Regions from separate parts of the Lactobacillus sp. ESL0230 genome, predicted to be linked through region 3. Evidence: predicted binding sites of a transcription regulator. Region 3 holds the regulator's gene; each other region holds the start of a gene.
The links. The regulator HrcA, encoded in region 3, represses chaperone genes, less so after heat shock. The targets are predictions, from matches to a motif close to TTAGCACTCNNNNNNNNNGAGTGCTAA.
Positions count from the first base shown of each region.

Region 1: a site for HrcA is predicted at 2,908-2,934, ahead of F5ESL0230_RS07245 (Hsp20/alpha crystallin family protein). Genes of this name have one in related genera too.
Region 2: a site for HrcA is predicted at 5,763-5,789, ahead of clpP (ATP-dependent Clp endopeptidase proteolytic subunit ClpP). Genes of this name have one in related genera too.

Region 1 is NZ_REHI01000008.1:145,733-153,812, forward strand. It holds gene trpS (tryptophan--tRNA ligase) at 1-512, opposite strand, end outside; gene F5ESL0230_RS07225 (SOS response-associated peptidase family protein) at 620-1,216, shown strand; tRNA gene F5ESL0230_RS07230 (tRNA-Gly) at 1,276-1,346, shown strand; gene F5ESL0230_RS07235 (CPBP family intramembrane glutamic endopeptidase) at 1,477-2,139, opposite strand; gene greA (transcription elongation factor GreA) at 2,376-2,837, opposite strand; gene F5ESL0230_RS07245 (Hsp20/alpha crystallin family protein) at 3,037-3,459, shown strand; gene F5ESL0230_RS07250 (C1 family peptidase) at 3,590-4,906, shown strand; gene F5ESL0230_RS07255 (nucleoside hydrolase) at 5,186-6,124, opposite strand; gene F5ESL0230_RS07260 (ABC transporter permease) at 6,135-7,091, opposite strand; gene F5ESL0230_RS07265 (ABC transporter permease) at 7,091-8,080, opposite strand, start outside.
Region 2 is NZ_REHI01000006.1:181,089-189,168, forward strand. It holds gene uvrA (excinuclease ABC subunit UvrA) at 1-1,559, shown strand, start outside; gene F5ESL0230_RS02725 (HdeD family acid-resistance protein) at 1,607-2,149, shown strand; gene rapZ (RNase adapter RapZ) at 2,245-3,123, shown strand; gene yvcK (gluconeogenesis factor YvcK family protein) at 3,127-4,155, shown strand; gene whiA (DNA-binding protein WhiA) at 4,163-5,098, shown strand; gene clpP (ATP-dependent Clp endopeptidase proteolytic subunit ClpP) at 5,144-5,731, opposite strand; gene F5ESL0230_RS02750 (SH3-like domain-containing protein) at 5,902-7,638, shown strand.
Region 3 is NZ_REHI01000006.1:650,543-658,622, reverse strand. It holds gene infB (translation initiation factor IF-2) at 1-1,027, shown strand, start outside; gene F5ESL0230_RS04975 (ribosome-binding factor A) at 1,046-1,408, shown strand; gene truB (tRNA pseudouridine(55) synthase TruB) at 1,447-2,340, shown strand; gene ribF (riboflavin biosynthesis protein RibF) at 2,360-3,292, shown strand; gene hrcA (heat-inducible transcriptional repressor HrcA) at 3,419-4,468, shown strand; gene grpE (nucleotide exchange factor GrpE) at 4,481-5,059, shown strand; gene dnaK (molecular chaperone DnaK) at 5,079-6,917, shown strand; gene dnaJ (molecular chaperone DnaJ) at 6,996-8,080, shown strand, end outside.

The DNA.
Region 1 (8,080 bases), on a different contig from region 3:
CGGTTAAAAGTTCGAACAATTTCTCTTGTCTGTTCCAACATTGGTTTTTGGTCGTCACCTACTGGTATAGTTGTGGCCTTAAAAGCCGTAATATCAGCAGCTTGTGAAACAGGATAATTCAAAAAACCTACTGGAATTGAATCATTAAACCCTTTTTGCTTAATTTCTGCCTTAACAGTAGGGTTTCGTTCCAAGCGACTAACTGTAACCAAGTCCATGTAATAGGCTGTTAATTCAAATAAGGCGGGAATTTGTGATTGAACAAAAATGGTTGATTTATCTGGGTTTATACCGACAGCCAAATAATCAAGCGCAACTTGAATTAAACTATTACGAACCTTTTCTGGATTACGTGCATTATCCGTAAGTGCTTGAGTATCGGCAATCATAATATATGGCTGATATTCACCAGAATCTTGTAATTTAACTCGATTTCTTAATGAACCAATATAATGTCCAACGTGTAATTTACCAGTTGGACGATCACCCGTAAGTAGTATTTTATTTTTCATTAGTATCCTCCTTGCCTAAAGTTGAAAAAAATTTTAAAATCTTTTTAATGCAGTAATTACAACTAATTCTACCAAAAATCAAGCCATGATAAAATACAGAGGATCAAATGTGTCATCAATTCCAAATACCAAGCTTAGCTGAAATCAAAAAATACTTAATTACCGATTTAAAATTACCATTAATAGAACCAGATTCGAATCTACCGCAAAATTCTAATATTTTTCCCAAAAACAAGGCCCCTGTACTCTTATATCAAAATAATCAGTTACTTTTAATTCCTAAAACTTGGGGCTATCCCAAGCCAATGAAACAAAATCAAGTTATTTTCAATGCTCGGATAGAGCGTTTCTTCAATCAACGTCCATCTATGTGGGATTCATCTTTTGCACGTAGACGATGCATCATTGTTACAAACTGCTTTTTTGAAACAGCACAGGAAACTTATATTACTAAATACGGTAAACAAGCACATGAACAATATAGTTTTCATAATTCTAACGAGCCCCTGACTTTAATTGCTGGTATTTACCAAAACGATTATTTTTCAATGGTTACTACCACCGCTAATCAAATAATGCAACCAATCCATGATCGGATGCCATTAGTTATTGAGCCAGATGAACTACGCCAGTGGTTATTTCAAAATTTTTCCGCACTAATTACGCGTGACGTAAATCTAGTTGCCACCAAAATGGTCCATTAACCATAAATTTTACCGAAAGTTGGTTTTTCTAAAAAACTATGGTAAAATATAGAAGAAATGCGGGTATAGTTTAATGGTAGAATGTTAGCTTCCCAAGCTGAAGATGCGGGTTCGATTCACGCTATCCGCTTAATACTATATAAAAAACGTAGGTCAATCCTAAGGGTTTAACCTACGTTTTTTATGTAATTTAATTCTTATAATTGGCCCCAAAACAGACCAAGCAATTTAGTTATCTTAAAATACATTGGTTCATAAATTTACGTCATAATTAAAAGTAAAACACCATTTAAAACAGATAAATAAATCGGCATCCATAAAGTTTGTGTATACAAATAAGACCAAGCAAAAATAGCGCCAAAAAAGAAATTAACTAATAATAATGTTGCTGAATTTTGCCAATTAAGCAAACTAAATAAAATTCCAGATGTAATAATCCCCCAAATAGCGGTAGGTACATTATCACGCCTAAAAGCATAGTTAAACAAAAAGCCAGTAATTAAAAACTCTTGTAATATCGGTAAAACTATTCCTAACGCAATCACAAAGAACCAATAATTTGCCACCCCTTCATGGTGCAAATATGTTGTTTGCAGACCGTACAACTGCAAGTGATTATACGATTGCAGCCAAGAAATACTGATTCTGAATACAGTAATTAGCAGGGTCATGCCAATAATAAGCGCAAAATTACTAATCCATGAACCGGCTAATCCCGGAGCAAAAAAGCGTTGCTCGCGATTAAAGCGATAAATAAAAAATAACAGAACCATTAAGGAAATTGTTGCAAATAAGATAAAATTCCAAACATGAATTGGCAGATTTTCAATAACTAGCTTGATTACGCCAGCTGTCATTAAATAGCCAATAAAATAAACAATATAGCGTATTAGGTTACCTTCTCTTGATGCTGGTGTATTCACAAAACTACCTCTATCTAACTAATTGTATACTCTCCAAAATCCATATTATAGCAAAAAAAAGTAATTTTATGAAATGACCATTAACTTTTCTTAAATAGCCAGCTTTTTCGACCATCCATTTCGATAAGATTTCTAATCCCTTCCTAGAAACTTAATATCTAAATTCAGATATGACACAACTAATTCCTAATAGGACACTATATTACTAACATTAAGTACGACTAAATAGGGTGTCTTTAATCGATTGCTTTAATTGTTACTTGATAGTTTCCCGCAGGAGCTATTACCTCTACAGTCGTATTTACAGTTTTTTTCATAATTGCTTGTCCCAATGGTGAATCAAAGGCAAGCTTACCCTTAGTGACATCGGCTTCCATCCGACCAACAATTTGGTATGTCTCAGTTTCTTTTTCTTGACCAATCTCAAGTGTGACTATTTTGCCTAAATCAACTTTACCATCAGTAGTTTTTTTAATAATTTCAGCATAATTCAACTGCTTATTTAAATAACGTAATCTACTTTGCAAATGTCCTAACTCGCGCTTAGCTTCAGTATATTCGGTATTTTCTGATAAATCACCTAATGCTCGAGCTGCCTGCAAAATTTTAATTCGTCTTGGACGCTCTTTTTTTAAACGAGCAATTTCCATCTCAATTTTTCGATAGCCTTCTGGGGTCATCTTCTGATAATAAGTCAAAACTTCTTCTCCTCATTTTTAATAATCCACAAGCTATAATCCTTATAATAAAAGGATAGCTATCACATAATTAGCACTAAAAAAATAAGAGTGCTAATTATTTTTATTTTTAAGAGCTGAATACTATAATAATAATTGTACAGAGGAATTGAAAGTCTTCTGTAATAAATTAATTTAATTTTGAAAGGAAGTTTTTACTATGACAAATGAAATGATAAATCGTCACAATGACTTTTTCGATGCAATGAATGATTGGTTTGATCTTCCGAGAAAATTTTTTGATGAGACTGAAATAACAAAATTAATGCAGTCTGATGTAGCTGAAAATGATCATGATTATGTAATTAATATTGATATGCCAGGTATGAATAAAGATGATATTAGCTTAAACTACAATAATGGTATTTTAAGTGTTGCTGGGTCGAGGAAAGCATTTAAGGATGTTTCCCACAATAGTAGTATTATTCACCGTGAAAGAAGTATTGGTCACATTTCTAGAAGCTTTAGATTGCCAAATGTCGCTGCTAATGAAATTAGTGCCAAATATGAAAATGGTGTTTTAACCGTCGTCTTACCAAAGCAAAGTACAGATAAAAATGATAATTCAATAAAAATTGACTAACTTAAATAACACAATTCTGACAAAACTATCAACCCTATAATTCCTAAAAACGAGTTCACTTATTGAACTCGTTTTTCTTTTAGATTAAAATATGAAGTGATTTAAAATTAAATTAAAAGGAGATTCACCTATGGGATACAAACTTACCTTACAAGAATTAGAAAAATTTTCAGCTGATTTTAATAAAAGCCCGCAAAATCAGGTTGTTGCTAGAGCTGCACAAAAAAGTGGTGTCTTGGCTGCTGCTTATAATGATCGGGTGCAAAATGAACTAACCCGCGTTTTTTCAACAGAATTAGCTACTGATAATGTAACCAATCAACGTCAATCTGGTCGCTGCTGGGAATTTGCGACGCTAAATATTTTACGTCATAATTTTGGGCAAAAGTATCATTGTAAAAACTTTACTTTTTCCCAAAGTTATAACTTTTTCTGGGACAAAATTGAACGAACTAATAATTTCTATAACTATATTATTGCAACAGCTAGTGAGCCACTCAATTCTCGTATTGTTAAAACCCATCTAAATAATGCTGGTGAAGATGGCGGGCATTTTCAAATGGCAACAGCCTTAATTGAAAAGTATGGTGTTGTACCTTCATATGCGATGCCAGAAAGCTTTAATGCAAATAATACAGCGGGCTTTGGCAAAGTCTTAGGCGATAAGCTTAAAAAAGACGCACTGGTTCTCCGCAAATTAAAACAAGCAGGAGAAGATGAAAAAATCAAACTCGTTCGTGAACAATTCCTAAGTGAGGTTTATCGAATGACAGCTATTGCTGTAGGAGAGCCACCTAAGAAGTTTGATTTAGAATATCGTGATGATGACAAAAATTATCACTTAGACAAAGAATTAACCCCACTAGAATTTCTACATAAATATATGGGCGATGTTGACTTTAACGATTATGTACTTCTAGCTAACGCTCCCGACCATGAATACAATAAACTTTATAGTTTGCCTGATGCCAATAACATTGATGGCACTTGTCACATTCAATGGCTCAATGTTCCCATTGAATACTTAGAACGTGCTAGTGTTAACCAGTTAAAAGATGGCGAAGCTGTTTGGTTTGGCAATGATGTTGGTGAGCAAAGTGATCGGCAAAAAGGCTATTTAGACAGCAACTTATATCAATTAAGTGACCTATTTGGGGTTGATTTAAAAATGTCAAAAGCTGATCGCTTGCGAACTGGTGCCGGCTACTTTAGTCATGCCATGGCTCTTGTTGGCGTCGACGAAGATCAGGGTCACATTCGCCAGTGGAAAGTAGAAAATTCCTGGGGTGAAAAAAATGGTGACAAGGGCTTTTTTGTAATGAACAATGAATGGTTTAAAGAATACGTTTATGAAGTTGCTGTTCATAAGAAGTATCTAACTTCTGAACAAATCACCTTAGCCGAAGGCTCTGCAACTGAATTACCAGCTTGGGATTCATTGGCTTAAGCCGGCGAGGATTCTAGTACAGATTGCTTCTAAAAAATTAGCCAGTTTTATAAATAAAAAGACTAACTCAGTATTTTATTGAGTTAGTCTTTTTGGTTGACTCCTAACTACTTGCTTACATTTTGCTTTTTCATCCTTGTATCTAGGTAGACTACTCTTCTAATTAACTATCTTCTCATTTTTGTACTAAATGATATAAATCGCTATAAGTAAGTATATATACTCACTTTATTTATAATAAGCAAAAAAACAGCTCTAAACTGGAACTGTTTTATAGTTTTACTTAGTCTGCATCATTAATTCATCAAACTTTTTAAAGAAGAAGTCCTTATCAGCTTTGGTTACTAAAGTAATCTCCCGCCCGTTTTCATCATCTTCCAAGCGACCCGCGGCATCACCCACGGTACGTACTTTAACTGTTCGCTTTTCCGAAGCTATAACCACTTCTGGATATAAAGCATTAATTGTCGTCAATACATCCCAAAAATAAAGTTGGGCACTTTGAATTGGAGGATTTACTAATAAGCTATATGCTTGACCTACTAAATCAACTACCGGATATTTTCTCAAACTTGCCCAGTGCATCTTAAGTCGATTGGTTAGTGGTAGTTCTTCACTACTCTCTAGTCCGATGACTTGCATTGGAATCTCAGATTGAAAGACTCGATCAACCGCAAATGGATCCCAAAAAGCATTCCATTCTTGTGTTCCATCAGCATTTACTTGTACCACATTTCCATGACCATCAAGTGAACCACCCATCCAAAATAAACGATCAATTTTTGTTTCAATTTTGGGATCAACTTCTAAAGCACGAGCTAAGTCAGTTAAAGGACCTGTCATAACTAAAGTAACTGGCTTAGCTGCCTTTCTTAGTTTATCAATCATATCTAAATGCGCTGGCTCAGCCGCTTCACCAGTTGTTATTTTTCCAGACTCATTTAGTAATGGTAGTGAATTAAAGGAATAAGATGCCGTACGCCACGCTTCTGGAAACTGGTTAACTGCCCGCGAATTCGACTTAGCAATCGCTAGCTTATCACCACGCAAATTAAATTGATCCGTCATTTTTCGACAAACTTCTACTGATGGCTCAAGATAACCATCGGCGTCAATTGCACTAACACCAAGTAGCTTAATCTCTGGTGCTTGTAATAGCAACAAATATGACACTAAGTCGTCAATATTGCCATCATGATTAAAATAAATTTCTTTCATTTTTATCTTCCTATTTTGACTTAATATAATTTTGGCCATCAGCTGCTGGAGCAACTGACTTACCAAAGAATAACACTAAAATTACAATTGTAATTACATAAGGAGCAATTTGCATATAAACAGACGGAATATGATTAAAAAATGGTAACTGATTGCCTATAATACTAATACTTTGGGCGAAACCAAAAAATAGCGAAGCAAGCATTGCTCCTAAAGGATTCCACTTACCAAAAATCATAGCTGCCAAAGCCATAAAACCTTGACCGACAATCGTCGAAATTGAAAAATTACCCGAAATTGCTTGGGCAAATACTGCACCGCCAATACCACCAAGAAAGCCTGAAATTAATACACCAGCATAGCGCATACCATAAACATTAACTCCCAGCGTATCAGCTGCTTGGGGATTTTCACCGCAAGAGCGTAATCGTAAACCAAAACGAGTTTTATATAAAATCCACCACAAAAAAACCGCTACAAAAATTGCAACCCAAGCTGGAGCAAATGTATTTTCAAAAAGAATTGGTCCAATAAGCGGTATTTTAGCTAATCCAGGAAAGCTAAAATACCCAAAGCTTTGTGTAATATTTTCTGTTTGCCCTTTATCATAAATTGCTTTAATCAAGAACACGGCTAATGGTGGTGCCATCAGATTGAGTACAGTACCACTAATGACATGGTCGGCATGAAAATTAATCGTTGCAACAGCATGCAAAAGTGAGAACAGCAAACCGACTACTCCTCCTACAATTAACCCCAACCATGGGGTCAATTTGCCGAAAGAAGTAGCAAAAGTTAAATTAAAAACCACTGCCGAAAAAGCTCCCATGGTCATGATTCCCTCAAGTCCAATGTTAGTGATTCCTGAATTTTCACTATACACTCCACCAAGAGCAGTAAAAATTAAGGGAGTTGAATATACAATGGTTGATGACACTAGCAAAGATAAAATTGCAACTAAATTCATTATTGCTCTCCTTCAGTAATATGTGAGACTTTTTCTATATCTGGGGTTGAGCCTTTATCCTTAAATAACAAGCCAATTACATATTGAATGGCAACAAAGAAGATAATTGCAGCAATCACAATTGAAACTATTTCATAGGGGATACCGGCAATTGTCTGCATACCTAGACCACCAATTTTTAAAATAGAAAACAATAACGCAGCAAGCAATATACCAACTGCAGTACCACCACCAAGTAAGGCAACTGACAAGCCATCCCAGCCAATATCTAGGCTAGTTGTTTGCGTGAAGTAATTCTGATAAGTCCCCAGTCCCTGTACTACACCACCTAAGCCAGCAAAACCTCCGGATAACAACATCGAAAGGATAATATTCTTTTTAGTCGACATTCCAGCATAGCGACTGGCAAAAGGATTAGTTCCAACTGACCGAATTTCAAAACCAATCGTTGTCTTCTTCATCAAATACCAATAAAGAAAAACAGCAATTATTGCTAGAAAAATGCCAGCATTAATTCTGGAATCACCAAACATTGAACTTAACCAATTAATTTTCAAACTACCATTAGCTGAAATTGTTTTTGTTGTGTCAGTATCAATCCGCAAACGACTTGGCATAATTTGTTGCATCAAATACTGCGAAGAATAAAGCACAATGTAGTTAAACATGATGGTGGTAATAACTTCATTAGTTCCAAATTGTGCCCGTAACCAACCGGCAATACCAGCCACAATTGCTCCAGCTATTACACCCGCAACGATTGCTAGTGGAAGTAGCACAAACTTAGGCATATTAGGATTAGCTAACACAAGCCAAATCGAGGTTAGCCACCCTGCCTGTGCCTGACCTGGTAAACCGATATTAAAAAAACCAGCATTTGAAGCAATTGCGAAGCCAATCGCTGTGAAAATTAATGGTGTTGCTTCACGAATTGTTTCACCAAGCCCATTCATATTCCCCAGTGCACTCATAAACATTGATGAATATGC
Region 2 (8,080 bases), 470 kb from region 3:
TTAGTAAAGCCATAGAATTTTTTAATCATATTCAGCTTAGTGAGCAAGAAGAAGTTATTGCTAAGCCAATTTTAAAAGAAGTGCGTGATCGCTTAACTTTCCTAGATAGCGTGGGCCTTGATTATCTGACTTTATCACGAACTGCTAATACTTTATCTGGTGGTGAAGCGCAACGTATAAGATTAGCTACCCAAATTGGGTCTAATTTATCAGGTGTAATGTATGTCTTAGATGAACCCTCGATTGGTCTGCATCAACGTGATAATGATCGCTTGATTGCTGCCCTAAAAAGAATGCGTGATTTGGGGAACTCCCTAATTGTGGTTGAACATGATGATGAAACTATGCGCCAGGCAGACTACTTAATTGATATGGGACCAGGTGCTGGTAGTTTTGGTGGTAAAATTATGGCTGCTGGCACACCAAAAGAAGTTGAAAAAAATACCAAATCACTAACCGGCCAATATCTAGCTGGTAAAAAATTTGTACCGGTTCCTTTAACAAGACGTAAGGGAAATGGCAAAAAGATAACTATAACCGGAGCAGAGGAAAACAATCTTAAAAATATAAAGGTAGACTTCCCACTAGGTAAATTAATAGTAGTAACTGGGGTTTCCGGTTCAGGAAAGTCAACTTTGATTAATATGATTTTGAAAAGGGTATTAGCGCAAAAGTTAAATCGCAATCAAACTAAACCTGGTAAATATCAGAGCATTAGCGGGTATAAGAATATTGAGAAAGTTATTGATATTGATCAAAGTCCAATTGGGCGAACTCCAAGAAGTAACCCGGCAACTTATACTAGCGTTTTTGATGATATTCGCTCGCTTTTTGCGCAGACTAATGAAGCCAAGTTACGAGGCTACACTAAAGCAAGATTTTCATTTAATGTCAAAGGTGGACGTTGTGAAGCGTGTCATGGGGATGGAATTATTAAGATTGAAATGAACTTTTTACCGGACGTTTATGTACCGTGTGAAATTTGTCATGGCAATCGTTATAATTCAGAAACAATTGAGGTAACTTACCGTAATAAAAACATTGCACAGGTGTTAGACATGACAATTGTTGATGCGTGTGACTTTTTTAAAAACATTCCGAAGATTGCGCGCAAGCTACAAACAATTGTTGATGTGGGCTTGGGTTATGTTAAATTAGGTCAGTCTGCTACTACATTATCTGGTGGTGAAGCTCAACGGATGAAGTTAGCGGCTGAACTACAAAAACTTTCAACTGGTAAAAACTTTTATATCTTAGATGAGCCAACCACTGGGTTACATACGGATGATATTAAGCGTTTACTTGAGGTGCTCCAAAGGTTAGTAGATCAAGGAAATACTGTTTTAATTATTGAACATAATTTAGATGTTATTAAAAGTGCAGATTGGTTGATTGATTTAGGACCTGAAGGAGGAGAAAGAGGTGGCACAATTATTGCAACTGGAACTCCAGAAAAACTTGTTCAAGTTAAAGAAAGCTATACCGGACAATACCTTAAACCAGTGCTGGAGCGTGACAAAATTTTAACAGAAAGCGCTAACAAAAAAGCAAACAAATAGTAATTATTTTTAATACAGTGTAGAATACTCTTCAAGGGGGAAAAGAGATGGATAATTTTTCTACTTATAGGGAAAAGCATGGCTTTAACTGGGCTGCTTTAATAGCTGGTGTACTAATGGTTGTTGCTGGGCTATTCTTGATACTTCATCCTGGCCGAGCTTTACATGCCTTTGTATTACTTTTTGCTATCTTGTCGATTGTTCAAGGTTTTGTTTGGTTAGCAGTTTATAGTCATTTACGTTATTTTATTTCCTTTAGTTGGCTAGCAATTGTTTCTGGAGTTATTGATATTATAATTGGTATTTTATTTCTCTATTCGTATGATGCCGCAGGACTGACTATTGCTTATTTATTTGCTTTTTGGTTTTTATTTGATTCCGTATCAGGTATTAGCTTTAGCTGGCATCTAAAAAGTACATTAGGTCCTTACTTTTGGATTAATATGATTTTGAGTGTTTTAAGCTTATTTATCGCCATTGGGATGATGTTTAACCCAGCATTATCGGCATTAACTCTAATTTGGCTAGTTTCATTCTGGTTATTAATTTTTGGAGTAAGTGAGATTGTAGCAGCATTTGGAAATCGTTAATTGTTATAGATGAAAAGTTCGTTTGAGAACTTTTTTTTTATAAAAAAATATGAAAACTGTGTGTGCTATAATTTAGATGATAGGAGACTTATGAAATGGCTGATGAAAAAAAGCAGTTACTGATTGTAACGGGAATGAGTGGTGCCGGTAAAACTGTAGCATCACATGCCTTAGAAGATATGGGGTATTTTGTTGTTGATAATTTACCACCGACGCTTTTACCCAGCTTTTGGGAACTGATTGTTAATTCAGATGATTTTACTAAAGTGGCAGTCGTTGTAGATTTACGCGTTAAAAATTTTTATAAAGATTTGCTCAATGAAGTAAATTCATTAGAAGATAATGGTAGTGTTCGTTCAATCATTGTTTTTTTGGAAGCGGCTGATGACACTTTAGTTGCCCGCTACAAGGAGACTAGGAGAATTCCACCATTAGGTAAAAGCGGACGTTTGCTTGATGGTATTTTAGAAGAACGTCAGATACTAACAGGTATTAAGAACCGTGCTAATTATATAATTGATACTTCAGATTTGTCTCCACAACAACTAAAGCAAAAATTGCTTAATGAGTTTAGTGATCAAGCAAAACAGCCATTTTCAGTTGAAGTAATGTCATTTGGCTTTAAATATGGTCTCCCCATCGATGCAGATATTGTAATGGATGTTCGTTTTTTGCCGAATCCTTTTTATTTGCCTGAACTTAGACCATTTACGGGTCTTGATAGACGAGTTTTTGATTATGTAATGAATAAAGAAGAAACGCAAGTTTTTTATCATAAACTGCTTAACCTAATTGAGTGTACCTTACCAAGTTACATTAAGGAAGGTAAGGCTAAGCTGACAATTGCTATTGGCTGTACTGGTGGTCAACACCGTAGTGTTGCAATTGCTAAGCAACTGGCTCATGATTTAGCCAATAATTATACAGTTGATCTTACCCATCGTGAAATTAGTCGTTATATTAGAAAAAGGTAAAGTATGAAGTATGAAGATGCAAAAGTAGTTCGGATAACTAAAAGTAGACGACCACAAGTTGTGGTGATTGGTGGTGGCACCGGCCTACCCGTGGTTTTAAATGCTTTAAAAGATCAAAATGCCGAAATTACCGCTATTGTTACCGTATCTGATGATGGCGGTTCATCAGGCTCAATTCGTAATTTTATTAATGTTGTTCCACCAGGTGATATTCGGAATGTTTTAGTTTCTTTGAGTGAAATATCGCAAGAAGAAAAGGATATTTTTCAATATCGCTTTGATTCATCTGATTCTTTCTTTTCTGGTCATGCAATTGGTAATTTAATTATTGCCGCTTTAAACGAAATGCATGGTAATATTTTTGATGCCGTTCAATCCCTTTCCAGAATGATGCGGGTTGATGGTCATGTTTTTCCAGCTTCTAATGAACCGTTAACTTTAAATGCAGAATTTATTGATGGCACAATTCAAGCTGGTGAAAAAGAAATTACTAATCAAGATAAGAGAATTAAACGAGTGTGGGTAACTAATACTAATTTGGCGGCCGAACCTGAGGCAGTGCCACCTGTACTGGATGCTATTATGCAGGCTGATGCAGTAGTATTAGGACCGGGTAGTTTATTCACTTCGATTTTACCTAATTTAATGATCCCTAACTTGGGCGAAGCAGTGCGTCAAACTGAAGCTGAAGTTATTTATATATGCAATATTATGACTCAGCTAGGTGAAACAGACCATTTTTCTGATTGCGAGCATGTTTCAGTAATTAATAAGCACTTAGGAGGGCATTATATTAACACTACCTTGGTTAATGGGGCCAAAATTGATATGTCTAAATTTAATCCTAAAGATTATGATGCGTATATTGAACCAGTTAAAAACGATTTTGCTGGTTTACGTGCGCAAGGTAGCCGCGTAATTACTGATGATTTTATTGATCAACGTAGTGGGTTAGTTTTTCATGATGGACAAAAAGTAGCTAAGGAGATTATTAATTTGGCTTTTGCTGCAATGTCTCGTAGAAAGGAATAGTTAAATAATGGCAAGCTATGCAAGCAAGGTGAAAAAAGAATTAACTTCATTAACAATTCATCCAGAACATGCTAAGGCGGAGCTGGCTGCTTTTTTACGTATGAATGGTGTTTTGAATTTTCATGATCACCGGTATAGTCTTGATATTACTACTGAAAATCCAGCAATTGCCCGCCGAATTTTTTCCTTGATAAAAACGGCTTATAAAGTAGAACCACTTTTGATTGTTTCACGTAAAATGAAATTGAAAAAAAATAATCAATACTTAGTTCGTTTGCAAAATCATGTTCATGAAATTCTAACTAATCTAGAAATCTTAGCTGCTGATTTAGGGATAATTACGCGAGTTCCTCCCCGAATTACCTCTTCCCGTGAAGGTGCTATGTCTTATTTACGGGGGGCTTTTTTGGCTAGTGGTAGTGTGAATAATCCTGAAACTAGTAGATATCATTTAGAAATTTATTCAGCTTATGAGGATCATAATAATGACTTGTTGGAATTAATGAATCACTATTTTCATCTTAATGCTAAGACGACTAAACGGCGGCGTGGTTTTATTGTTTACTTAAAAGAAGCAGAGAAAATTGGCGATTTTTTGCATATCGTTGGGGCTTTTAACGCAATGTTATCGTTTGAAGATTTACGTATTATGCGGGATATGCGTAATTCAGTTAATCGGTTAGTTAATTGTGATACGGCTAACTTAAAAAAGACAGCTACTGCGGCGGCTAAGCAAGTCGAAGACATTGAATTAATTGAACGTAAAATTGGTTTAGAAAATATTCCAGAAAAATTACAGACGATTGCCCGGCTTAGGTTAGCTAATCCGGAATTGTCTTTAAAGGAGCTAGCCCAGCAAATACCAGATGGTCCAATTTCTAAATCAGGTGCCAATCACCGCTTAAAAAAATTGCATGATTTGGCGCAAAGTCTGCAAGATTAGTAAAATAAAAAAAGCTCCCAGTAAAAGGGGGCTTTTTTTATTTTACTAATCTTGTTTTTGATTAACCATAATTTCATCAATTAGGCCGTAATCTTTAGCTTCTTCAGCTGTTAGATAATTATCACGTTCAGTATCTTTTTGAATTTTCTCAAGTGGTTGCCCGGTAGTTTCATGCAAAATCTTGTTAATCTTCTCACGACTCTTCAGAATTTCATTAGCTGCAATTTGAATATCAGTTTGCTGTCCTTGAGCTCCACCTAAAGGTTGATGAATCAAGACTGTTGAATTTGGCAAAGCAAACCGCTTTCCCTTAGCTCCACTGGTTAAAAGGATGGAGGCCATTGAAGCAGCCATACCAATTGCAATAGTGGAAACATCAGATTTAATGAAATTCATGGTGTCCATAATTGCCAATCCGGAGGTGATTACACCACCAGGAGAATTAATATAAAGAGAAATGTCTTTAGTATTGTCTTGGGCGTCAAGAAACAATAATTGTGCGATTATTGTATTAGCCATGTCGTCATTAATTTCACCGCTAAGCATAATAATGCGGTCCTTTAATAAGCGTGAATAGATGTCATAAGCACGTTCACCACGTGCAGTTTGTTCGATAACTGTAGGTACTAGCATCTTTTCTACCTCCTAGTTTAAATTAAAAATATTAGCACTCTAAATAGTACAGTGCTAATTAAATCACTTACATTAAGTGCTGTCAATGAAAGTGTATCAAATTTGTATTCTCTGTAATGTTATTTTTATATTATAATATAAAGTGAATTTAAAATTTTGGAGGAACTATTTTGAAGCTTTTTAAAAAATTAGCTGCGATTACACTATTATTGTCAAATTTTGCTGTTTCAAGTCAATTAGCAACTGTTTCAGTTCTAGCGGCAGATGCAAGTGATTCGCAAGCACAAAGGCAAGATCAAGAGCAAGATGATGCTAGTAAGTCAGTTGATGATACTAAATCTGATAGTGATGATTCAAACAGTCGAGACAGGGATAAGACTGATAGCTCTGACAAGGATAAGACTGATGATAATCAGTCAGCAGTCCAAAGAAAAACTAAACCTAAGCAAACTATTACAGGTTTTTCAATGATGACTAAAGTTGCCGGTACTAAGAATTATGCGGTATGGCAAGATGTAGTTGATGGTAAAGTTAGCAAAAAAATCGCTGATGGAATTAACTATCGTTATAGCCATATTCAATCAGATCAATTAATTGAAACTAAGAAAAATCGCTACTGGCGTATATATGTAAACGGTCGTGAAGTAGGCTATGTTAATGAAAAATTCTTTGCCCGTAATCAAATTGCCGTACCCAAGACTGTAAGTCTGGTACGTAATGAGTATTATAGCTTTTTCCCTAAAGATGCAATCTCATACGTAACTAACGGCATGGGTACAGTAATCGATAATGAACAAGTTCAGGTTTCAAGAGATAGTATTGATTGCGCTACTCCTAAAACTTATAAAGTTAAATATACTTACGGTGATACTTCTGCGACCGTAAAAGTTACCGTCAGAAAGAGTACTACAGAAGGTATTGCTGACGCTGAAGTAGTCAATTCTTTTCCGGCCCAGGAAGGGACTAATGACTATAAAACTTGGAAAACACATTATGGTTCTTCTGTTAACTACATCAGCCCTAATGAATATAGCCCCGAAAATGATTCGCGCGAATTAACTAGTGGCGACTTAACACTTAGAACGCGCTTTTATCAACCTGTTTTGTTAAGTGTTAAAGATCCAAGTGATGATAATATTAACCGTGTAGGGCATATTCCAGAAGGATTAACTGTTTCACAAGGTTGGGCTTATACTAGTCTTTTAAGTCATACAAACTTAAATAATGGCCATATTGTTGGTTATGACTTAAATAATTTAAAGAGTCCTTATAATGCGCAACACTTACTTGATATGTCCCAAAAAGCTTTTAACAATTATGTCAAACATATTAAGGTTAGTCCATATATTCCAATTGGGCATGGTCAAGCCATGGGGGCTAGTGATAAATATATTTATGTTTTAAATAATATAAATACGATTCGTGATGGACGACCTGATTCAGAAGAATTAATTCAAATACGTAAAAGTGACTTACAAATCAATAAAATTTGGACAATTAAAACCTGGGTTGGTGATCAAACTAATCCGCGTTATTTCCAAAATGGAGTAATGATGTCTGATTATGAGATGTACACCGTTTACCGTGATACTAAAAATAATTGCTATGAATTTTGGCAATTAACACGCAGTGGTGATAATTGGTATCCTAAATTAGTGGGTAAGACTAGTGGTAGTTTTGTTAATAACAATGCCCCCTGCCAAGGCATTACTTATGATCCTAAACACAAAAATTTCTATTTAGCTTTTAATGATTTAATTTTTAAACTCGGTCGTGATGGTACTTTAAAGCAAACTTACTCATTCGATACTGGACGCGAAATTGAGGGAATGTCAGTTAGTGGGAATAAATTATATGTTAATCTGGCTCAACGAGCAGAATTATTAGAAAGTATGGCTATTAAGTAAGTAGTCGAAACAAAAAAAAGAGCTAAAAAGCTCTTTTTTTGTTTCTAAAATTTAAGCTTGCTAAAAATAAAAAATTATTAAAAGGTTAATCTATTTAATAATAAATGTTATTAAAACTTAAAAAAATCCAATAATTGACATAAATAATTAATTATTATATCAATTTATATTCTGAAAGCGTATACTGGAATCTTTGGTATATAAGCAAATTTAAGCGCTTGATTATTATTTAAAAATAACATTTGATATGTATATTTGTACCCTTTTATATTGCTAATTAAATTTGATTTTATATAAACTTCAACTACTTGGCTGATAGAGCTAACATAAACATAGTAATTTTATATTCAGTTTTTGATGTATAGATATAATTGCACAGTTGTCTGTATATTCATTAACTATTTATAACAAATTATCACCAATGAAAAGTGTTTGCTGTGAG
Region 3 (8,080 bases):
ACTTCAAGCTGATTTAATGGAACTAAAGGCTGATCCTAAGCAAAAGGCTATTGGTACAGTAATTGAAGCTCGGTTATCTCGGGGACGTGGTCCAGTTGCTGATTTATTAATTCAGCAAGGTACGTTGCATACTGGAGATCCGATTGTTGTGGGGAATCGTTTTGGACGCGTTCGGGTAATGACCAATGATCGTGGACGTCAAGTTGAAAAAGCTACCCCATCGATGCCAGTTGAAATTACTGGGCTAAATGATGTGCCAGAATCTGCTGATAAGATAGTTGTCTTTGATGATGAAAAGACAGCACGTAGTGTCGGCGAACAGAGGGCGCAACAAGCATTACAGCAATCCAGGGAAAATGTACAACATGTAACCCTTGATAATCTTTTCGATACAATGAAGAAAGAGAATATGAAAGAAGTTGGTGTTGTCTTAAAAGCTGATGTTCAAGGATCTGTTGAAGCTTTACAACAATCATTTGAAAAAATTGACGTTGAGGGTGTCCGGGTTAATATTATTCACGCTGGTGTTGGTGCAGTTAATGAATCCGATGTAACATTAGCTGCCGCATCGAACGCATTTATTATTGGTTTTAATGTTCGTCCGACTGTAACCGCTAAGTCGCAGGCGGAAACAGATGGCGGAGTCGACATACGTTTATATAGTGTTATTTATAAAGCAATTGATGATGTTAAAGCCGCTATGCAAGGAATGCTTGAGCCAACATATGAAGATAAAGTTGTCGGGAATTTGACCGTGCGTGAGACATGGAAAGTTTCTAAAGTCGGCACTATTGCTGGAGCTTTTGTTGATTCAGGCTATATCTCACGTGATGCGGATGTTAATTTGATTCGTAATGGTGTTGTAATCTATACTGGTAAAGTTGGTTCATTAAAACGGTTTAAAGATGATACCAAAATTGTTAAGCAGGGCTTTGACTGTGGTTTAACAATCGAAGGTTATAATGACATTAAAATTGGCGATGAGCTGGAAGCAGTTGAACAACAGGAAGTTAAGCCACAAAAATAGTGTGATTAGGAGCAAAGTATGAAACATAGAATTGGTCGTGTTGAAGGCGAAATTCTGCGTGAATTAACTAAAATTTTACGAAAAGATATTCGTGATGCACGTGTTAAAGATGTAACGATTACAGCAGTTGAATGTACCAATGATTTGTCTTATGCTACTGTTTATTACAGCATTCTTTCTGAAAATCCAAAAAAGGAAGAAGAAACGGCTATTGGTTTGGAAAAAGCTAAGGGAATGATGCGTCATCTCTTAGGACAAATTTTAACTGTTTATAAAGTTCCAGAATTAATTTTTAAACGGGATAATTCAGTTAAATATGGTAGTAAGATTGATCGTTTAATTGCAGAAGTAAAAAAGCAAGATGCAGATCGCAATAATTAAGAAAAGCGCTGGTTAGCGCTTTTTTAGTAGGTAGGGAAATGATTAACGGAATATTAGTAATTGATAAAGAAAAGGGTATGACGAGTGCAGATGTTGTTTACCATTTGCGTAAAGTACTTCATATTAAAAAAATTGGCCATGCGGGAACTTTAGACCCTGATGTAACTGGAGTTTTACCGATTGCAATTGGACAAGCAACAAAATTGATTGAATTAATGCATCAAAAAAATAAAAAATATTGTGGTGCAGGCCTGTTAGGTTATGCCACGGATAGTTATGACACATCTGGTAAAGTGCTCGAAACTAAACGTTTAACAACGAAAATTAGTAAAGATACTCTGCAAACAAGGATGCAAGAGTTTATTGGAAAAATAGAACAGGTTCCACCAATTTACTCAGCTGTACGTTTAAATGGCAGGCACCTTTATGAATATGCACGCGAAGGTATTGCGGTTGAACGACCAAAGCGATCAGTTAAAATTTTTGCATACAACGCGGTTGATGAGCCTCAATTTGACTTAGAAAAGGGACAGGAAACTTTTAATTTTGAAATTGAATGTAGTAAAGGCACATATGTGCGTTCACTTGTCAATGACCTAGGCGAAAATATAGGTGTTCCGGCAGTAATGCAAACCTTACGAAGGACAGCAAGCTCAGGCTTTAATCTCAGTCAAGCTGTTAAACTAGATGAAATTATTGGCAATCCAGCTATAGTTGAAAAAGCAATACAACCAATCGAAGTATTTTTCAAAGATTATCAGACAATTGACTTGAACGAAAATCAATGGCTGAAGGTAAAAAATGGGGCAGCAATTGCTTTGAAAACGAATGCAAAAAAAGTTGCATTAAGGTACAATAATAAAGTTAAGGCGATTTATCAAGCCAGAGGTACAATGTACCGTCCTGAATTAATGCTTTTGCAAAATAATTAGATGAAATGAAGGTTCAACAGTGCAAATTATTCATTTATCTTATCCAGTTAAAAAGAATATTGTCCCGGGTAAAATTGTATTGGCTCTCGGCTTTTTTGATGGTGTTCATCGTGGACATCAGCAGTTAATAAAGGTCGCAAAGAACACTGCCAATAGTAAGGGCTTACCCTTAGTGCTAATGACATTTGATCGGCATCCTAAGGAGGTCTATCAAAACCAAGTAGTGAGTTATATTGATACCCTAGATGAAAAGATATATAAAATGCGGCAGCTTGGAGTAGATTATTTGTTGGTGATGCATTTTAATGAGCAATTTAGCAAAGTAAGTGCTCAAGAATTTGTAGATAATATTATTGTTAAACTTAATACTGAGACTGTTGTTGCTGGTTTTGATTATACCTATGGACCTAAAAATATTGCCAATATGCAGAATTTACCTAAATTTGCGCAAAACAGATTTGAGATTATTACGGTTCCGGAACAAACATACAATGACCAAAAAATTGGCTCAACAGAGATTAAAAGAGCTATTAAAAATGGAAAAATGGACTTAGTTAAAGACTTACTTGGCACACCTTATGTCATGTCCGGTTATATTGGGCACGGACTGCGTAATGGTCACAAGTTGGGCTTTCCAACTGCTAATTTAGTTTGGGATGAGAATAAGGTGATTCCTAAAGTTGGCGTTTATGCTACGAGGACAATGATTAATGGTAAGTGGTATGAATCAATGACTAGTGTAGGCTATAATGTAACAATTAACAGTGCCCAAAAAATATATATTGAATCTAACTTATTTGGTTTTAGTGAAGAGGCTTATGACCAAAAGATAATAATTAAGTGGTATAAGTATACACGCGGAGAAATAAAGTTTGCTAATTTAAATCAACTAAAAGAGCAAATGAAACAGGATAAATTAAAGATTACAGACTATTTTGAGCAGTACAGATAAGTTAAAATTGTTGCAAAAATTTATTTTAAAATAATTAGCACTCAGCTTGACATTCTGCTAAATACTAGTATCATAATAATTGTTAGCACAAAGCAAATAAGAGTGCTAAAAGTGAGGGCGATATTTATGTTGACCGAACGTCAAGAATTAATTTTAAAAACAATTATTAATAATTTTACACAGACACATGATCCTGTCGGTTCAAAAACTGTAATGAACCAACTGCCAATTAAAGTTTCCAGTGCAACTATTCGTAATGAAATGGCTCTTTTAGAAGACAAGGGCTTAATTGAAAAAACTCATTTATCTAGTGGCCGTTTACCATCAACTGATGGCTATCGGTACTATTTAGATAATTTAGTTGAGCCATTACGTTTGCCAGCATCAGTATATGATAGAATTATGCTACAATTTAGCCAGCCATTTCATCAAGTTAATGAAATTGTTCAAGAGGCGGCCAAAATTTTATCTGATTTGACTAATTATACTGCTTTTGCTGAAGGACCAGAGAGTAATTCTTTAACTATTACTGGTTTTCGAATTGTTCCATTAGTGAATAGGCAAGTTATGGCTATTTTGGTTACCAGTGATGGGAATGTTCACAGTCAAGTTTATCGTTTACCCTATAATATTGGTGGCGATGAAGTTGAAAAAGCTGTGCGAATGCTAAACAATGAATTGGTAGGTAAGACTTTAAACAAAATAAACCCGAGTTCATTGAGTCAAGATTTAAGTGAAAAATTTGGTCTTCATCATATCACTGAATTAATTGAATTGGTTGAAGATGTGGTTAAAGAGGCTACTAGTGAGCAAATGTATGTTGACGGGCAGCTAAATCTTTTAAATAACAGTTCACTAAGCGATGCTTCAAGTTTGAAATCGCTCTATGAATTACTGGGTCATGAAGATTTAGTTTCGAATTTAATGACTAATGTAGTGAACTCAAGTGATAGTCACTCACCCATAAGAGTTAGTTTAGGTTCGGAATTATCTAATGATTTATTGAAGGATTATAGTCTTCTTACTGCAGAGTACAGTGTAGGGTCATATGGTAAAGGTATTATTGCTTTACTTGGTCCTAATAATATGCCGTATTCGCAAGTGATTGGCCTACTAGAATATTTTAGAAATGAATTAGCTAAAAAGCTACTGGAATATTATGGCAGATTTAAATAAAGGAGGTTAACTGTGAGTAAAGAAAAACAGACTAATGAAAAAGATTTTATAGAAAATCAACCGGCAACGGATGAAACGAAAGATTTTGAAGCTCAAGTAGATGATCAACAAGCATCTGAATCTGAAAAAGATAAAATCAAATCAGAGTTAACTAGGGTGCAGGAACAAAATAAAGATTTAGAAGATAAATATTTACGTAGTCAAGCAGAAATGCAAAATATGCAAAATCGTTATAATAATGAACGTGCACAATTGATTAAGTATGAATCTCAGTCTTTAGCTAAAGACATTTTACCGGCAATGGATAATTTAGAAAGAGCTTTAGCAATTGAAGTAGATGATGAAGCTTCAAAGCAGCTTAAAAAGGGTGTTCAAATGACTCTTGACTCCTTAATTAAGGCGATGAAAGATCATGGAATTAGTGAAATCGATGCTGAAGGTGTAGAATTTGATCCAAACTTACATCAGGCAGTTCAAACGGTTGCTGCTGAAAATAATGAGCAGAAGAATTATATCGTTCAGGTTTTACAAAAGGGTTATTTATATAAGGATCGCACATTAAGACCAGCAATGGTTGTTGTTGCACAATAATTGAAAGGAAGTTTTATTAATGTCAAAAGTTATCGGTATTGATCTTGGAACAACTAACTCTGCAGTTGCAGTTCTTGAAGGTAAGGAACCAAAAATTATTACTAATCCAGAAGGTAACAGAACTACTCCTTCAGTAGTTGCCTTTAAGGATGGTGAAATTCAAGTTGGTGAAGTAGCTAAACGGCAAGCAATTACTAATCCTAATACTATTTCTTCAATTAAGCGTCACATTGGTGAGGCTGGTTATAAAGTCAAAATTGGGGATAAGGCCTATACACCACAAGAAATTTCTGCAATGATTTTACAATATATTAAGAAATTTTCAGAAGACTATTTAGGTGAGAAGGTTACTGAAGCAGTTATTACGGTTCCAGCTTACTTTAATGATGCTCAACGTCAAGCTACTAAAGATGCTGGTAAAATTGCTGGTTTAGAAGTAAAACGGATTATTAACGAACCAACCGCTTCATCACTTGCTTATGGTTTGGATAAAGATGCTGAAGATGAAAAAGTTTTAGTGTATGACCTTGGTGGTGGAACTTTCGATGTTTCTGTTTTGCAACTAGGTGATGGTGTCTTTCAGGTATTATCCACTAATGGTGATACACGTCTTGGTGGTGATGACTTTGATAATAAGATTATTGACTGGCTTGTTAAAGGCTTTAAAGATGAAAATGGTGTGGACTTATCAACTGATAAGATGGCACTACAGAGATTAAAAGATGCTGCTGAAAAAGCTAAGAAAGATCTATCTGGTGTATCTTCAACTCACATTTCACTTCCATTTATTTCTGCTGGTGAAGCCGGTCCATTACACTTAGAAGCTGATTTGACTCGTGCGAAGTTTGATGAATTAACGGCTGATCTTGTTGATCGAACTAAGATTCCATTTGATAATGCACTAAAAGATGCAGACTTAACTGTTAATGATATTGATAAGGTTATTTTAAATGGTGGATCGACTAGAATTCCAGCGGTTCAAGAAGCAGTTAAGAAGTGGTCTGGAAAAGAACCTGACCACTCAATCAATCCTGATGAAGCTGTTGCCTTAGGTGCTGCTATTCAAGGTGGTGTTATTTCAGGTGATGTTAAGGATGTCGTTTTACTCGATGTTACTCCACTTTCACTTGGTATTGAAACCATGGGTGGTGTCTTCACTAAATTAATTGAAAAGAATACCACAATTCCAACGTCTAAGAGTCAAATCTTTTCAACTGCTGCTGATAATCAACCTGCTGTTGATGTCCACGTTTTGCAAGGTGAACGTCCAATGGCTGCTGATGATAAGACCTTGGGTCGTTTTGAACTGACTGATATTCCTGCTGCACCTCGTGGTGTTCCACAAATTCAAGTAACCTTTGATATCGATAAGAATGGAATTGTAAACGTTTCGGCTAAAGATATGGGTACAGGTAAAGAACAAAAGATTACCATTAAGAGTTCATCTGGTTTATCCGATGAAGAAATTCAAAAGATGCAAAAAGAAGCTGAAGAGCATGCCGAAGAAGATAAAAAGAAGAAAGAAGAAGTTGACTTACGCAATGAAGTTGACCAATTAATTTTCTCAACTGAAAAGACTTTGGGTGAAGTTAAGGATAAAGTTTCTGAAGACGACATTAAGAAGGTTCAAGATGCGCTTGATGAATTGAAGCAGGCACAAAAGGACAATAACTTGGAAGAAATGAAGACTAAGAAAGATGCACTATCAAAAGTTGCTCAAGACTTAGCGGTTAAGTTATACCAAGCTAATGGTGGAGCTCAAGGACAACCTGGTGCTGAAGCTGATGGTCAAAATGGCAATGCAGGTGATGGTTCAGCTAGCGATGGCGAATTTCATAAAGTAGACCCTGACAAGTAATGGGTTTATAATTGAATAAATTAGAAAAGAACTGCCATGAAAGTAGTTCTTTTCTTTTGGAAAGTAAGGAGCTTTTAGATGGCACAAGAAGATTATTATAGTGTGCTAGGTGTTGATCGAAATGCCAGTGATAAAGAAATTAATTCTGCTTATCGTAAATTAGCTAAGAAATACCATCCTGATATCAATCATGAACCAGGTGCAGAGGAAAAATACAAAAAAATAAATGAAGCTTATGAAGTTCTTCATGACCCACAAAAGAAGAGTCAGTACGATCAATTTGGTGCAGCTGGTGTGAATGGCCAAGCTGGCTTTGGTGGTGCAGGTCAAGGCTACGGTGACTTTAGTGGTTTCGGTGATTTTGGTGATATTTTTAACGATTTCTTTGGTGGCGCTTCTAGTGGACAGCGACGAGCAGATCCGACTGCACCAACACGCGGCGAAGATTTAGACTATACCCTAACTATTGATTTCATGGATTCTATTACTGGTAAAAAAACGCAAGTTTCATATACTCGTAGTGAAATTTGTGGGACATGTAAGGGAAGTGGTGCTGAAAAGGGTACCCATCCAATTACTTGTGACAAATGTAATGGAACAGGTTATATGACGGTTACACAGAAATCGATGATTGGGATGATTCGACGGCAAACAGTTTGTGACAAATGTAATGGACGAGGGATTATTATTGAACATCCTTGTGGTACGTGTCATGGAAATGGTGTTGTAGATGGTAAAAACACTATAGAAGTTAATATTCCAGCCGGAATTGACAATGGTCAGCAGTTACGCTATGAAGGTCAAGGGGAAGCTGGTAAAAACGGTGGGCCTTATGGTGATTTGTATATTTCATATCGAATAAAACAGTCCAAGGACTTTAAACGAGAAGGCAATACAATTTATACAACGGTGCCAATTTCATTTGCTCAGGCTACTCTTGGGGATGAAATTACAGTTAAAACTGTTCATGGGGAGCAAAAATTAAAAATTCCTGCTGGTACCCAGCCTAATAAAAAATTCACATTAAGAGGTGAGGGAGTTCCATATTTACGTGGTAATGCATGTGGTGACCAGATAACGACAGTCGAAGTACAAATTCCTAAAACTCTTAACGAAAAACAAAGAGCAGCCTTGGTTGACTTTGTTAAGGCTGGCGGGGGATC